DNA from 2 places in the Streptomyces sp. NPDC058697 genome. Region 2 is predicted to be linked to the other one. Evidence: riboswitches for the same ligand, from Rfam matches in the RefSeq annotation. Region 2 holds a riboswitch; the other holds the start of a gene.

Region 1 (6,577 bases), on a different contig from region 2:
CCGTGCCCCGCGGCCCCACCCCGGCCGCGGGGCACGCTGCCGTGTGGGACGGTATTGCTTTGGGGGCGGTATTGCTTTGGGAACGGTGTTGCGCGGAGTGACGCCCGGGGGACGCAGCGCACCCCCGGCCCGTCCGGACTAGCCCCATCCGACCATTACTAACCACCCGAAGAGGCAGCCCAGTTGGAATGAACCGTCCGCACGGGTGATGCGTCATCAACCTGTGAGGAGCGCTGACGCCAAATCCCTGCGGATTGACGCCCGTAGGGCAACACTGGGTTCCGGACCATCTGACAAACGGGGGGCGGCAATGAGCATCAGTTCGAGCCGCGGAACAGACACGACACCGATCACCGACCTCACACCAAAGCGAAAGATCCCATCAATGTGCCAGCACCAGCCACCGTGCCCGACAGCCGACTCCGCCGACCGGGAGGCCGCGCTTCTTGTGGCGCACCACCCGGAGCAGGGATGGAGCCTGCTGTGCAACGGCGTTCTCCTCTTCGAGGACACCGGTGAGCTCCTGCCGGACGGCCGGATCATCGCTCCACATCGCCCTGTGGCCCTGGACGTGATGACCGCCGCCTGAGCGGCGCGGTGCACCGAGGGCGGCGGGGGCAAGCCGTCCGGACATATGAGGGGCCGGCCCGGGAAGGAATCCCGAACCGGCCCCGACTCATGTCCGTCGGTGATTACTCTTCGTAGGCGTCCAGCGGCGGGCAGGAGCAGACCAGGTTCCGGTCGCCGTAGGCCTGGTCGATCCGGCGCACCGGCGGCCAGTACTTGTCCGCGGCCGAGACACCGGCCGGGAACACCGCCTCCTCGCGGCTGTACGCGTGCTCCCAGGCGTCGCCGAGCGCGGCGGCCGTGTGCGGGGCGTTCCGCAGCGGGTTGTCGTCCGCCGCCCACTCGCCCGAGCCGACCTTCTCGATCTCCGCACGGATGGCGATCATCGCGTCACAGAACCGGTCGATTTCGGTCAGATCCTCGCTCTCCGTGGGCTCGATCATCAGCGTGCCGGCCACCGGGAACGACATCGTCGGCGCGTGGAACCCGTAGTCGATCAGCCGCTTGGCGACGTCGTCGACGCTCACACCGGTCGCCTTGGTCAGCGGCCGCAGATCGATGATGCACTCGTGCGCCACGAGCCCGCCGGGACCGGTGTAGAGCACCGGGAAGTGCGGCTCAAGACGCTTGGCGATGTAGTTGGCGCTGAGCACGGCGACCTGGGTGGCCCGCTTGAGCCCCTCACCGCCCATGAGACGGACGTACGCCCACGAGATGGGCAGGATGCCCGCGGAGCCCCAGGGAGCGGCCGAGATCGGGCCCACGCCCGTCTCCGGGCCCGCGGCGGGCTGCAGCGGGTGGTTCGGCAGATACGGCGCCAGGTGCGAGCGCACCCCCACCGGGCCCACGCCCGGACCGCCGCCGCCGTGCGGGATGCAGAACGTCTTGTGCAGGTTGAGGTGCGAGACGTCGCCGCCGAAGTGCCCCGGCTTGGCAAGCCCCACCAGTGCGTTGAGGTTGGCGCCGTCGACGTACACCTGGCCGCCCGCCTCGTGCACCTGGGCGCAGATGTCGGCGACGTGCTCCTCGAACACCCCGTGCGTCGAGGGGTACGTGATCATCAGTACCGACAGCTCGTCGCGGTGCTGCTCGATCTTGGCCCGCAGGTCCTCGACGTCGATCTCGCCGTCGTCGGCGGTCTTCACGACGACGACCTTCATCCCGGCCATCACCGCACTCGCGGCGTTCGTCCCGTGCGCGGACGACGGGATGAGGCAGACCGTGCGCTGCTCGTTGCCGTTGGCCCGGTGATAGCCGCGTACGGCCAGCAGACCGGCCAGCTCGCCCTGCGAACCGGCGTTGGGCTGCAGCGACACCTTGTCGTACCCGGTGACCTCGGCGAGCCGCTCCTCCAGCTCACGGATGAGCGTGAGATAGCCCTGCGCCTGCTCGGCGGGCGCGAAGGGGTGCAGCTGACCGAACTCGGGCCAGGTCACCGGCTCCATCTCGGTCGTCGCGTTGAGCTTCATCGTGCAGGAGCCCAGCGGGATCATGCCCCGGTCGAGCGCGTAGTCACGGTCAGCGAGCCGGCGCAGGTAGCGCAGCATCGCGGTCTCGGAACGGTACTGGTGGAAGACCGGATGCGTGAGGTACTCGTCGGTGCGCAGCTGCGCGGCCGGCAGCGTGTCCTCCGTCGCCCCGTCCAGCAGGGCCACGTCGCCGTCGACCCCGAACGCGGCCCAGACAGCACCCAGTTGGGCCCGCGTGGTGGTCTCGTCGCAGGCGAGGGACAGGTGGTCGGCGTCGACGAGCCGGAGGTTGACCCCGCCCCGGCGCGCCGCCGCGAGCGTCTCGGCCGCCTTGCCCGGCACCCGCACGGTCAGCGTGTCGAAGTACGCCTCGTGGACGACCTCGACCCCGCCGGCCTTCAGGCCCGCGGCGAGGATCGTGGCGTACCGGTGGGTGCGCCGCGCGATGGACTTCAGTCCCTGGGGCCCGTGGTAGACGGCGTACATCCCGGCCATCACGGCGAGCAGCACCTGGGCCGTACAGATGTTGCTGGTCGCCTTCTCGCGGCGGATGTGCTGCTCGCGCGTCTGCAGGGCGAGCCGGTACGCCTTGTTGCCGTCCGCGTCGACCGAGACGCCGACGAGCCGGCCGGGCAGGCTGCGCGCGAACTTCTCGCGCACGGCCATGTATCCGGCGTGCGGCCCGCCGAAGCCCATCGGCACCCCGAAGCGCTGGGTCGTACCGACCGCGATGTCGGCGCCGAGCTCACCGGGCGAGGTGAGCAGCGTCAGGGCGAGCAGATCGGCGGCGACGGTGACGACCGCGCCGAGCTCGTGCGCCCGCTCGACGACGGGCCTGAGGTCCCGTACGGCACCGGAGGCGCCGGGGTACTGGAGGAGTACGCCGTTGATCTCGCGCTCGGCGAGCTCGGCCGGAATGCCGTCGCTCAGGTCGGCGACGACGACCTCGACGCCGGTCGGCTCGGCGCGGGTCTCGATCACGGCGATCGTCTGCGGCATGGTGTCCGCGTCGACGAGGAACAGGCCCTTCTTGTTCTTGCCCATGCGCCGCGACAGCGCCATGGCCTCGGCGGCCGCCGTGCCCTCGTCGAGCAGCGAGGCCCCGGAGGTCGGCAGTCCGGTCAGCTCGGCGACCACGGTCTGGAAGTTCAGCAGCGCCTCAAGGCGACCCTGCGAGATCTCGGGCTGATACGGCGTGTACGCGGTGTACCAGGCCGGACTCTCCATGACATTGCGCAGGATCACGGGCGGAGTGAACGTCCCGTAGTACCCGAGCCCGATCATGGAATCCAGCACCTGGTTGCGGTCCGCGAGGGAGCGCAGCTCGGCCAGTACCTCGGCCTCGGTGCGGGCGCCCGGCAGTTCGAGCGAGTCGGCGTTCTTGATCACATCCGGGACCGCGGTGGCCGTCAGCTCGTCGAGCGAGCCGTACCCCACGTGCGCGAGCATCTTGGCCCGGGCTTCGAGGTCGGGCCCGATGTGGCGCTGCTCGAAGGGGATTCCCTGTTCGAGCTCTGAGAGCGGAATACGATGGGCGGTCATGTGCGGAGGCCTCCTGGTCTGACGACCTTCGAGGGGCACCACTGCATGGGTGCCCGGACGGCCTCCCCCTCTGTCATCTCAACCTGAGAGCTTCACCGGCCCGCCGTGTAGGCACACCGGCTTTCACCGTCGGTGAGAGCGGAAGCCGTCAAAAACTCGAACACCGCTCTGCTTTCCAGAGTGACCTCGTCCATGCGGTACGTGGGCCTGAGAGATTCCGGGGAGGATTTGCTCCTTCGGCGCCTCCGATGAAGCCTGGAGGACTCTCCCGCACGGGGTCAGCAGCCGTTGCCCAGCGTACCAGCGGGGTTCCCTCGAGTGGCCGCCCTCCTCAAAGTGCTCTTTCGTAGTGCTTACGGATGAGTTGCGAGCAGCTGGAGGGCCCGTGCAGACCGACATCGATCCGCGCAACCTGATAGGCCGCAAGGCGTTCGACCGCAACGGCACCAAAATCGGCACCGTCGACGAGGTCTACCTCGACGACGCGACCGGTGTACCGGAGTGGGCGGCCATACGCACCGGCCTGTTCAGCAGAGACGCCTTCGTCCCCCTGGAGCCCAGCGAGCTGGCCGACGGGGCCCTGCGCGTCCCCTTCGAACGCGCCCTGATCAAGGACGCCCCCGACTTCGGCGTGGGCCGCCACCTCTCCCCCGAACAAGAACTCCAGCTCTACCACCACTACGGCCTGGACGTAGCCCCCCCGCCCCCCTTCCCGGACCGCGACTTCGGCCACCTGGCAGGCAAGGACGAGTCCCCGTAGGGGCAGCCCGGGAGCCGCCAACCAGAGAAACGGCCAGTTCCTTCGCCTCTTAGGGGCACAGAGACCCCGCTGTCTTTTAGGGGCGCGGGGAACTGCGCGCCAAGCCACAACGCACCCGCAGCCAGAAACCCCCCTCAGCCACCCCGTCGTCCAGGGGCGCGGGGAACTGCGCGACAAGCCACAACCAACCCGCACACACAAACGCACCGAGGTCACCCCTCCCCGCCCGCCGCAGGCGACCCCGCAGGCGACCCCGCAGGGGACCCCACACCCCCAGGCCGCCGCTCAACCAACGGCAACGGCTCCGCAACCTCCAACAAAGGATCATCGCTCCGAAACGTCCGCACCCGCCCCGGAGGGGAACCCGGCGTCTCGAACCGCACCGTCACCCGCCCCAGCCCACTCCCCTGCACCCACCCGTGCCCGAACTCGGCATGCCGCACATCGTGCCCCGCATGCCACCGCCGCTCCTCCGGAGGAACCGGCTCCTCGACCGCCTCCTCGGCTTCTTCCTTCTCCGCATGCTCAAGCTCCTCGGCAGAGGCAGCAGCGGCGGCGGCAGCCGTCCGGGCCTGGGCGAAGAGATCCTCCTGCGTGTAGTCGGCAAGCCCCGAGACCCCCACCCCCAGAAGCCGTACGCCGCCCGTGGTGTCCACGGACTCCAGCAACCGCGCTGCGGCCTCCCGCACCACCGCGGGGTCGTCCGTGGGCCCCCTCAGCGTCTCGGACCGGGTCAGCGTCGAGAAGTCGTACCGCCGCACCTTCAGCACGATGGTCCGCCCCGACAGATGCGCACCCCGCAACCGCCGCACACACCGGTCGGCGAGCCGCTGGACCTCCATCCGCACCCGCACCCGGTCATGGATGTCCACGTCGTACGTGTCCTCGACGGACACCGACTTGGTGTCCCGCTCGGCCACCACGGGCCGCACGTCGTGCGCGAGCGCCATGGCGTACAGCGCGACCCCGTGGGCCTTCCCCAGGAGCCGTACGAGCTCGTCCTCGCCCGCCTCGGCGATCTCCCCGACCGTGGTGATCCCGGCCCGCCGCAGATGGTCCCCGGTGGCGGGCCCCACGCCCGGCAGCGTACGCACGGACATGGGGGCGAGCAGCTCCCGCTCGGTGCCCGGCTCTATCAGCACGAGCCCGTCGGGTTTGGCCTGCTCGGAGGCGATCTTCGCGAGCATCTTGGAGGCGGCGAGCCCCACGGATCCGGTCAGCCCTGTGACGGCCCTGATGTCCCCGCGCAGCTTCACCCCGGTCAGCCGCGCCGACTCCGCGTCCCAGGCCGTCTGCCCGGCCTCCAGGTCCACGAACGCCTCGTCCAGGCTCAACGGCTCCACCAGCGGCGACAGCTCCCGCAGCAGGCCCATCACCTGCTCGCTGACCTCCCGGTAGAGCCCGAAGCGCGGTACGAGATACGCGGCGTTCGGCGCCAGCCGGCGGGCCTGCGCCATGGGCATCGCCGAATGCACCCCGAAGACCCGTGCCTCGTACGAGCAGGTCGCCACGACGCCCCGCGGCCCGAGCCCGCCCACGATGACCGCTTTCCCGCGCAGGCTCGGCTTGGCTGCCTGCTCCGCCGAGGCGTAGAAGGCATCCATGTCGAGATGCAGGATCGTGGGCGCGGTTCTCACATGTCCGATGCTGCCCTACGCCACTGACAATGCCCTGCGGACCGGCACGGAGCCGGACGGCCCCGACAGGCCCCCGCCGGGCTCAGACCGCGCGATTGCGCCGCCGAGCCAGCTCGTCCGCCGGATTGGGCCGCACAAGCGTCTCGCCGGTGTCGACCCGCTCCCCGTGCAGCTGTGAGAGGGCGCTCTCCACGTCCCGCCAGACCACGCCGACCGCGATCCCGAAGATGCCCTGGCCGCCCTGGAGGAGCGCGTGGACCTCGTCGGGCGAGGAGCACTCGTAGACCGTCGCGCCGTCGCTCATCAGCGTCATCCGCTCCAGGTCCCGGAACCCGCGCTCACGCAGGTGCTGGACCGTGGTGCGGATGTTCTGCAGCGAGACCCCGGTGTCGAGGAACCGCTTGACGATCTTCAGGACGACTACGTCCCGGAAGCTGTAGAGCCGCTGCGTCCCCGACCCGTAGGCGGCGCGCACGCTCGGCTCGACCAGACCGGTTCTGGCCCAGTAGTCCAGCTGCCGGTAGGTGATGCCCGCGGCCGCGCAGGCCGTGGGCCCCCGATAACCGATCTCCTCGGACGCCACCCCGCCGTCCTCGGGCACC
Region 2 (6,577 bases):
GTACGAAAGGGGCCTCGCAGCCCATTTACCCGCGTAGATCGGGACATACCGCCCAGGGGTGATGCGGGAGAGGGAGCCGATGCTCCACAGGTTGGACTCGACCTGACCCGGATCGTCTCAGGTGCTTCGCCCGGGCGCTTCGACCGGATCGTCTCAGGTGCGTCGACCGGGTAGTTCGACCCGATCGTCTCAGATGCTTCGATTCGTCTCAGTAGGTGCCCGGGAATCCGTATCCGCCGGCCGCCGGCGCCTGGGCGGGCGCCGCGTGGGCCTCACGATCGTAGAACGGCCGCGCGTTGATCCGCAGCCACAGGGCCACCGGGTCGTACTCGTCGGACATCGCGACCGTCGACACCGGCAGACCGTCCGGCACCGCGCCGATGGACTGCTGCATCATCGCCCGCACCGAGTCCACGGCGGGCGGGCTGGTGTCGTACACATCAAGCCCGATGGCGAGATACGGCGCCCCGAGCGCGGGCTGCACCCAGGCGCGGCGGAGCGATCTGACAGCTGCGGTCCGGTGCGCGTTCTGCGTGAGCAGGGCGTAGAACTGCGGGATCTCGATGCCCGGCTCGGACAGCCTGAGCGGGCCCGCGGGCTGCCGCTCCAGGCCGGTCGAGATACGGCGCAGATCCAGCCAGGGGATGCCGACGCCGCCGCCCGGCGCATGCGGGTTCAGCCACAGGCCGTAGTGGTCGGGGTAGAGGGTGCGGGCCACGTCGAGCCCGTCGACCACCTCGTACGAACGGTTCCAGCCGCTCGCCGAGAGCTCCTGGGCGGAGGTCACACAGGGCGCGTAGCCGAAGCCCTCGACCTCCATGTTCCCGTACTGGGCGTCGGGCGAGCCCGCCTGGCCGTGCCAGAGCAGCATCCAGACCTGGCCGGACGACGGGGTCGCGAGGGCGCGCAGAAGCGCCTCGTAGGCGTCGTAACGCCCGGGCGTCACTTGGCGCAGCATGTGCTCGACCTGCCCGGCCGCGGCCGTGCCCGACGCGCTCACCTTCTACCGCCCCTTCGTGACATCCCTGACATACAGGTCCATTCGACGGGGCGCTGTGCTCGCTTGAACATGGCACCACCCCGACGAGCCATGAAACCAGCTTAAGTGGCGATCCCGACAGCACCGTTGCGCTCCGCTGGGTTTGGTGTTGAGAGCTCGGGGCTTTCTGCTGTCAGCCGGCCGCGGGTCGGGGGTGGCTGAGCGCGCCGTTCCCCGCGCCCCTTCGGGGCGCGCCCTTGCCGGGCGGCGAGAACTAGTGGGCCCCGGTGTAGAACGGGCGCACCTGCGTCCGCAGCCAGTCGCCCACCGGGTCCTGGGCCACGTCCAGGAAGACGAGGTTCACCGGGTGGGGCACGGGGACCTGGCCGAGGGCGCGGCCCACGGCGTCCAGGGGGAGGGCGCGGGCGTCGTCGTGCCAGTGGGCCAGCTCCACGCCGATGAACATCACGGGGTCGCCGCCCTCGATGCTCGCCAGACAGCGGCGGGCGCTCAGGACGACACCGGTCGCGGCGAACTCCGCGGAGGCGGCGGCCAGGAAGTCCACCGGGTCGTGCTGCCAGTCCGGCTGGAACAGCCGCACCCGGCCGCCGCTCGCCTGCCCGTCCAGCTCCGTACGTCCGGTCCGGCACAGCTCGGCCACGGCGGGCGGCGGCAGCGGCACCCCGACCGTGCCGTCCGGGTTCACCACGATGCCCACCTGGGGCGGCAGCCCGCGCGCGAACTCGACGGCGGGCGCCACCGTGTACGACAGGTGGTCGCCGACGACCTGGCGGAACTGCTGCTCCGAGCTGAAGACCGGCACGTACGCCTGCCCGCCGAACTCCATCGTGGGCAGGTCGAGCGGGCCGCTGTGCGGGCCGCCGCCCTCGGGCAGCGGCACCCAGAGGAAGCTGCGGCCCATGACCTCCACGATCCGGGCTCCCGCCGAAGGCGACGCCGCGCCGAGGGAGGCGGCCAGTACCGCCTCCAACTCGTTGCCGGGCCAGCCGACATGGGGGTGTGGGTGTGCTTGCACCGGAATGTCCTGTGCCGGGAAGTCCATCTCTCTACCGCCTGCTCGAACCGCCGTCTGCGGCTGTCGAGATTACGCGCACGCGCCCTCCCCCGCCGCAGTCCGTCCGGTCGCCGGGACCTCAGTCGCCGAAGTCGACCCGCCGCAGCACGTCCGCCGCCGCCCGGTCGATGAGCACCGCCGAGCCGCAGCCCTCCGGCAGGTCGCCCTTCTCCACGGAACGCAGCAGCCGGCGGAACGCGCCGCGGTGCCGCGCGAACGCGTACCGCGAGACACCGCGGCCCCGCTCACGCTGGCCGTCCAGGGCCGTGCCCGGGTCCACGTCGAGCAGCAGCAGGTGCAGGGTGCCGCCGCGCCGCCGGGCGTCCCGGGCCAGCCAGCTGCGCACCCAGGCCTGCGTCCCGCAGTCGTGCACCACGACCCCCTCGCCGGACCGCAGGGCCCGGCGCAGGCCCGCGTAGTGCGCGGCGCGGACCAGGGGCCGGTAGACCGCGTACGGCAGGAAGCGGGCCAGCCGGCCGTCCCAGCGGTCGCGGGTGTCCTGGGAGTCGATGCGGCGGCCCGTCACCGCCCGGCGCATCAGGGTCGACTTGCCGCTGCCGGGCAGGCCCGTGACCACCACCAGGTCGGACGTGCCGAAGCGGAGGCCGTGCGGGCTGTGGCCCGCGCGCTCCCGCAGGTCGCGGACGACGGGCGCCTGAAGCGGGCCGCACGCCTCCCCGGCCGGGGCAGTGGGCTGCTTGGGCAGCGCGATGGCCGCGCTCGTGGCGTACGCCGTGGTCCTGTTCACCCTGATCGTCCTCCCCATGGGGTCGGGAGACCCATCCCCGTCGAGTGTAAAGAGAAGGTAATGCGCTGGTCCCCTCATTTCTGTTCTCGTCCTGCCACAGCCCCGTCACAGATCGCTGTGGATGCCTGTGGACCCTGTGCGGACGCCGTGCGGCCGGGCCGTGACGCCGTGCACCGCCCCCTCGCGAAGAGTCCCCTGCCGCGCCGCTCCGATGCGTGCAATGATGTGCCCGCCAACTGCATACCGGCCGCTTGAATCCGCGCGGGAGAGTTCCGGACACGTTTTTTCGTACGTGGTCCGGGCGCCGAAGGAGCAAGTCCCTCCCTTGAATCTCTCAGGCACCGTTACCGCGCGGGCGAGGCACATCTGAAAAGCGGGCCGTCTCCCTGTCAGCAGGGCTTCGGCTCCACCCAAGGTGCAAGTCAGTGACCGTCCGGCCGACCGGTGGTCACGGCGAACCTCTCAGGTTCCGATGACAGATGGGGAGGAACGACCTCGCCGTCATGCCTTGGGAGCCCCACCGTGAGCAGTAACGCCCCCGTTGAACCGCGCCATACCGCGCTCGACGCCCTCCATCGTTCGCTCGGCGCGACGATGACCGATTTCGCCGGCTGGGACATGCCCCTGCGATACGGCTCCGAGCGCGACGAGCACCTCGCCGTACGCACCCGGGCCGGGCTCTTCGACCTCTCCCACATGGGCGAGATCACCGTGACCGGGCCTCAGGCGGCCGCGCTGCTCGACTTCGCGCTGGTCGGCAACATCGGGGGCGTGAAGCCCGGACGGGCCCGCTACACGATGATCTGCCGGGCCGACGGCGGCATCCTGGACGACCTGATCGTCTACCGGCTGGCGGAGACCACGTACATGGTCGTCGCCAACGCCTCCAACGCCCAGACCGTCCTGGACTCGCTCGTGGAGCGGGCGGAGGGCTTCGACGCCGAGGTCCGCGACGACCGCGACGCGTACGCCCTGCTCGCGATCCAGGGCCCCGAGTCCCCCGGCATCCTCAAGTCCCTCACCGACGCCGACCTGGACGGCCTGAAGTACTACGCCGGCCTGCCCGGCACGGTCGCGGGCGTCCCCGCGCTGATCGCGCGCACCGGCTACACCGGCGAGGACGGCTTCGAGCTGTTCGTGGCTCCGGCCGACGCCGAGAAGCTGTGGCAGGCACTGACCGACGCGGGCACCCCCGTCGGGCTCGTCCCCTGCGGCCTCTCCTGCCGGGACACCCTGCGCCTGGAGGCGGGCATGCCGCTGTACGGGAATGAGCTGAGCACCTCGCTCACCCCCTTCGACGCCGGGCTCGGCCGGGTCGTGAAGTTCGAGAAGGAGGGCGACTTCGTGGGGCGCGAGGCGCTGACCGCGGCCGCCGCCCGGGCCGAGTCGCAGCCCCCGCGCGTCCTCGTCGGCCTGATCGCCGAGGGCCGCCGTGTGCCGCGCGCCGGATACCCGGTCGTCGCCGACGGCAAGGCCGTCGGCGAGGTCACCTCGGGCGCGCCCTCGCCGACCCTGGGCAAGCCGATCGCGATGGCGTACGTCGACGCCGCGCACTCCGCACCCGGCACGCCCGGTGTCGGCGTGGACATCCGGGGCAGCCACGAGCCGTACGAGGTCGTGGCGCTGCCCTTCTACAAGCGCCAGAAGTGACACTGGTCCGCAAGCGTCAGAAGTGACATCGGTCGGCACGAGTCGAAAGTGACACCGGACGGTCGGCGTCAGAAGTGACACCGGTCGGCCGGCGTCGGAAGTGACACCGGTTCGCAGGCCCTGTGCGACACCGGTCGGCAGCGTCAGAAGTGACCCGGAGCACATCCGCCCAGGTCACCCCCAGTCCCCCTGCATCAGCACTCCCCCGCGTACAGGAGAATTCAGGCCATGAGCAACCCCCAGCAGCTGCGCTACAGCAAGGAGCACGAGTGGCTGTCGGGCGCCGAGGACGGCGTCTCGACGGTCGGCATCACCGAGCACGCGGCCAACGCGCTCGGCGATGTGGTGTACGTCCAGCTCCCGGAGGTGGGTTCCGCGGTGACCGCGGGCGAGACCTGCGGCGAGCTGGAGTCGACCAAGTCGGTGAGCGATCTGTACTCGCCCGTCTCCGGCGAGATCACCGAGATCAACCAGGACGTCGTGGACGACCCCGCGCTGGTGAACACCGCCCCGTTCGAGGGCGGCTGGCTGTTCAAGGTACGGGTCGCGGAGGAGCCGAAGGACCTGCTCTCCGCGGACGAGTACACCGAATTCTCCGGCAGCTAAGGACTCCTGACCGATGTCGCTTCTGAACCAGTCCCTCCACGAGCTCGACCCGGACGTCGCCGCCGCCGTCGACGCCGAGCTGCACCGTCAGCAGTCCACCCTCGAAATGATCGCCTCGGAGAACTTCGCTCCGGTCGCCGTCATGGAGGCCCAGGGCTCGGTCCTCACCAACAAGTACGCCGAGGGCTACCCGGGCCGCCGCTACTACGGCGGCTGCGAGCACGTCGACGTCGCCGAGCAGATCGCCATCGACCGGGTCAAGGAGCTGTTCGGCGCCGAGTACGCCAACGTGCAGCCGCACTCGGGCGCCTCCGCCAACCAGGCCGCGCTGTTCGCGCTGGCCCAGCCCGGCGACACCATCCTCGGCCTGGACCTGGCCCACGGCGGCCACCTCACCCACGGGATGCGGCTCAACTTCTCCGGCAAGCAGTTCAACGTGGTCGCGTACCACGTGGACGAGGCCGGCCTGGTCGACATGGCCGAGGTCGAGCGGCTCGCCAAGGAGCACCGTCCGAAGGTGATCATCGCCGGCTGGTCGGCGTACCCGCGGCAGCTGGACTTCGCCGAGTTCCGCCGCATCGCGGACGAGGTCGAGGCCTATCTGTGGGTCGACATGGCGCACTTCGCGGGTCTGGTCGCGGCCGGTCTCCACCCGAACCCGGTGGAGCACGCGGACGTGGTCACCTCCACCACCCACAAGACGCTGGGCGGGCCCCGCGGCGGGATCATCCTCGCCAAGAAGGCCTTCGCGAAGAAGCTGAACTCGTCGGTCTTCCCGGGCTTCCAGGGCGGCCCCCTGGAGCACGTGATCGCGGCCAAGGCCGTCTCCTTCAAGGTCGCCGCCTCGGAGGACTTCAAGGAGCGCCAGCGCCGTACGGTCGAGGGCGCCCGGATCCTCGCCGAGCGGCTGACGGCGCCCGACGCGCGTGCGGCCGGGGTGAACGTCCTCTCCGGCGGTACGGACGTCCACCTGATCCTGGTCGACCTGCGCGACTCGGAGCTGGACGGCCAGCAGGCCGAGGACCGTCTCCACGAGGTCGGCATCACCGTCAACCGCAACGCCGTCCCGAACGACCCGCGCCCGCCGATGGTCACCTCGGGCCTGCGGATCGGCACGCCCGCCCTGGCCACCCGCGGCTTCACGGCCGAGGACTTCGCCGAGGTCGCGGACGTCATCGCCGAGGCGCTGAAGGCCCCCTCGACCTTCGGGGAGGCCGACGCGCAGGCGCTGAAGGCCCGGGTGTCCGCACTGGCGGACAAGCACCCGCTGTACCCCGGTCTGGGCCAGTAGTCCCGTTTCACCGGGGCACCGCGCACACTGGAAGGTGTGCGCGGTGCCTCGCCCGCCCGACACCCACCACCACCGCCCTGGTCGCAGCGCTTCGCGCCTTTCGTCTTTTCTGCATCACCCCCGCTTTGAGGAGTCCCCGTGGCCATCTCGGTCTTCGACCTGTTCTCGATCGGCATCGGCCCGTCCAGCTCCCACACGGTCGGCCCGATGCGTGCCGCGCGGATGTTC

Evidence for each region. Region 2 has a riboswitch for glycine ahead of gcvT (glycine cleavage system aminomethyltransferase GcvT). Riboswitches for the same ligand answer to the same signal wherever they lie in the genome.
Region 1: another riboswitch for glycine. It lies ahead of gcvP (aminomethyl-transferring glycine dehydrogenase); the one in region 2 lies ahead of gcvT (glycine cleavage system aminomethyltransferase GcvT).

The regions. Positions count from the first base shown of each region.
Region 1 is NZ_JBHXSU010000008.1:332,396-338,972, forward strand. It holds gene ACFWXQ_RS21970 (DUF5999 family protein) at 386-589, shown strand; gene gcvP (aminomethyl-transferring glycine dehydrogenase) at 693-3,578, opposite strand; glycine riboswitch at 3,764-3,859, opposite strand; gene ACFWXQ_RS21980 (PRC-barrel domain-containing protein) at 3,964-4,338, shown strand; gene ACFWXQ_RS21985 (DNA polymerase IV) at 4,551-5,975, opposite strand; gene ACFWXQ_RS21990 (MerR family transcriptional regulator) at 6,058-6,577, opposite strand, start outside.
Region 2 is NZ_JBHXSU010000045.1:47,986-54,562, forward strand. It holds gene ACFWXQ_RS45875 (enhanced serine sensitivity protein SseB C-terminal domain-containing protein) at 209-1,000, opposite strand; gene ACFWXQ_RS45880 (enhanced serine sensitivity protein SseB) at 1,254-2,042, opposite strand; gene ACFWXQ_RS45885 (AAA family ATPase) at 2,134-2,802, opposite strand; glycine riboswitch at 3,055-3,162, shown strand; gene gcvT (glycine cleavage system aminomethyltransferase GcvT) at 3,325-4,452, shown strand; gene gcvH (glycine cleavage system protein GcvH) at 4,681-5,058, shown strand; gene glyA (serine hydroxymethyltransferase) at 5,072-6,349, shown strand; gene ACFWXQ_RS45905 (L-serine ammonia-lyase) at 6,488-6,577, shown strand, end outside.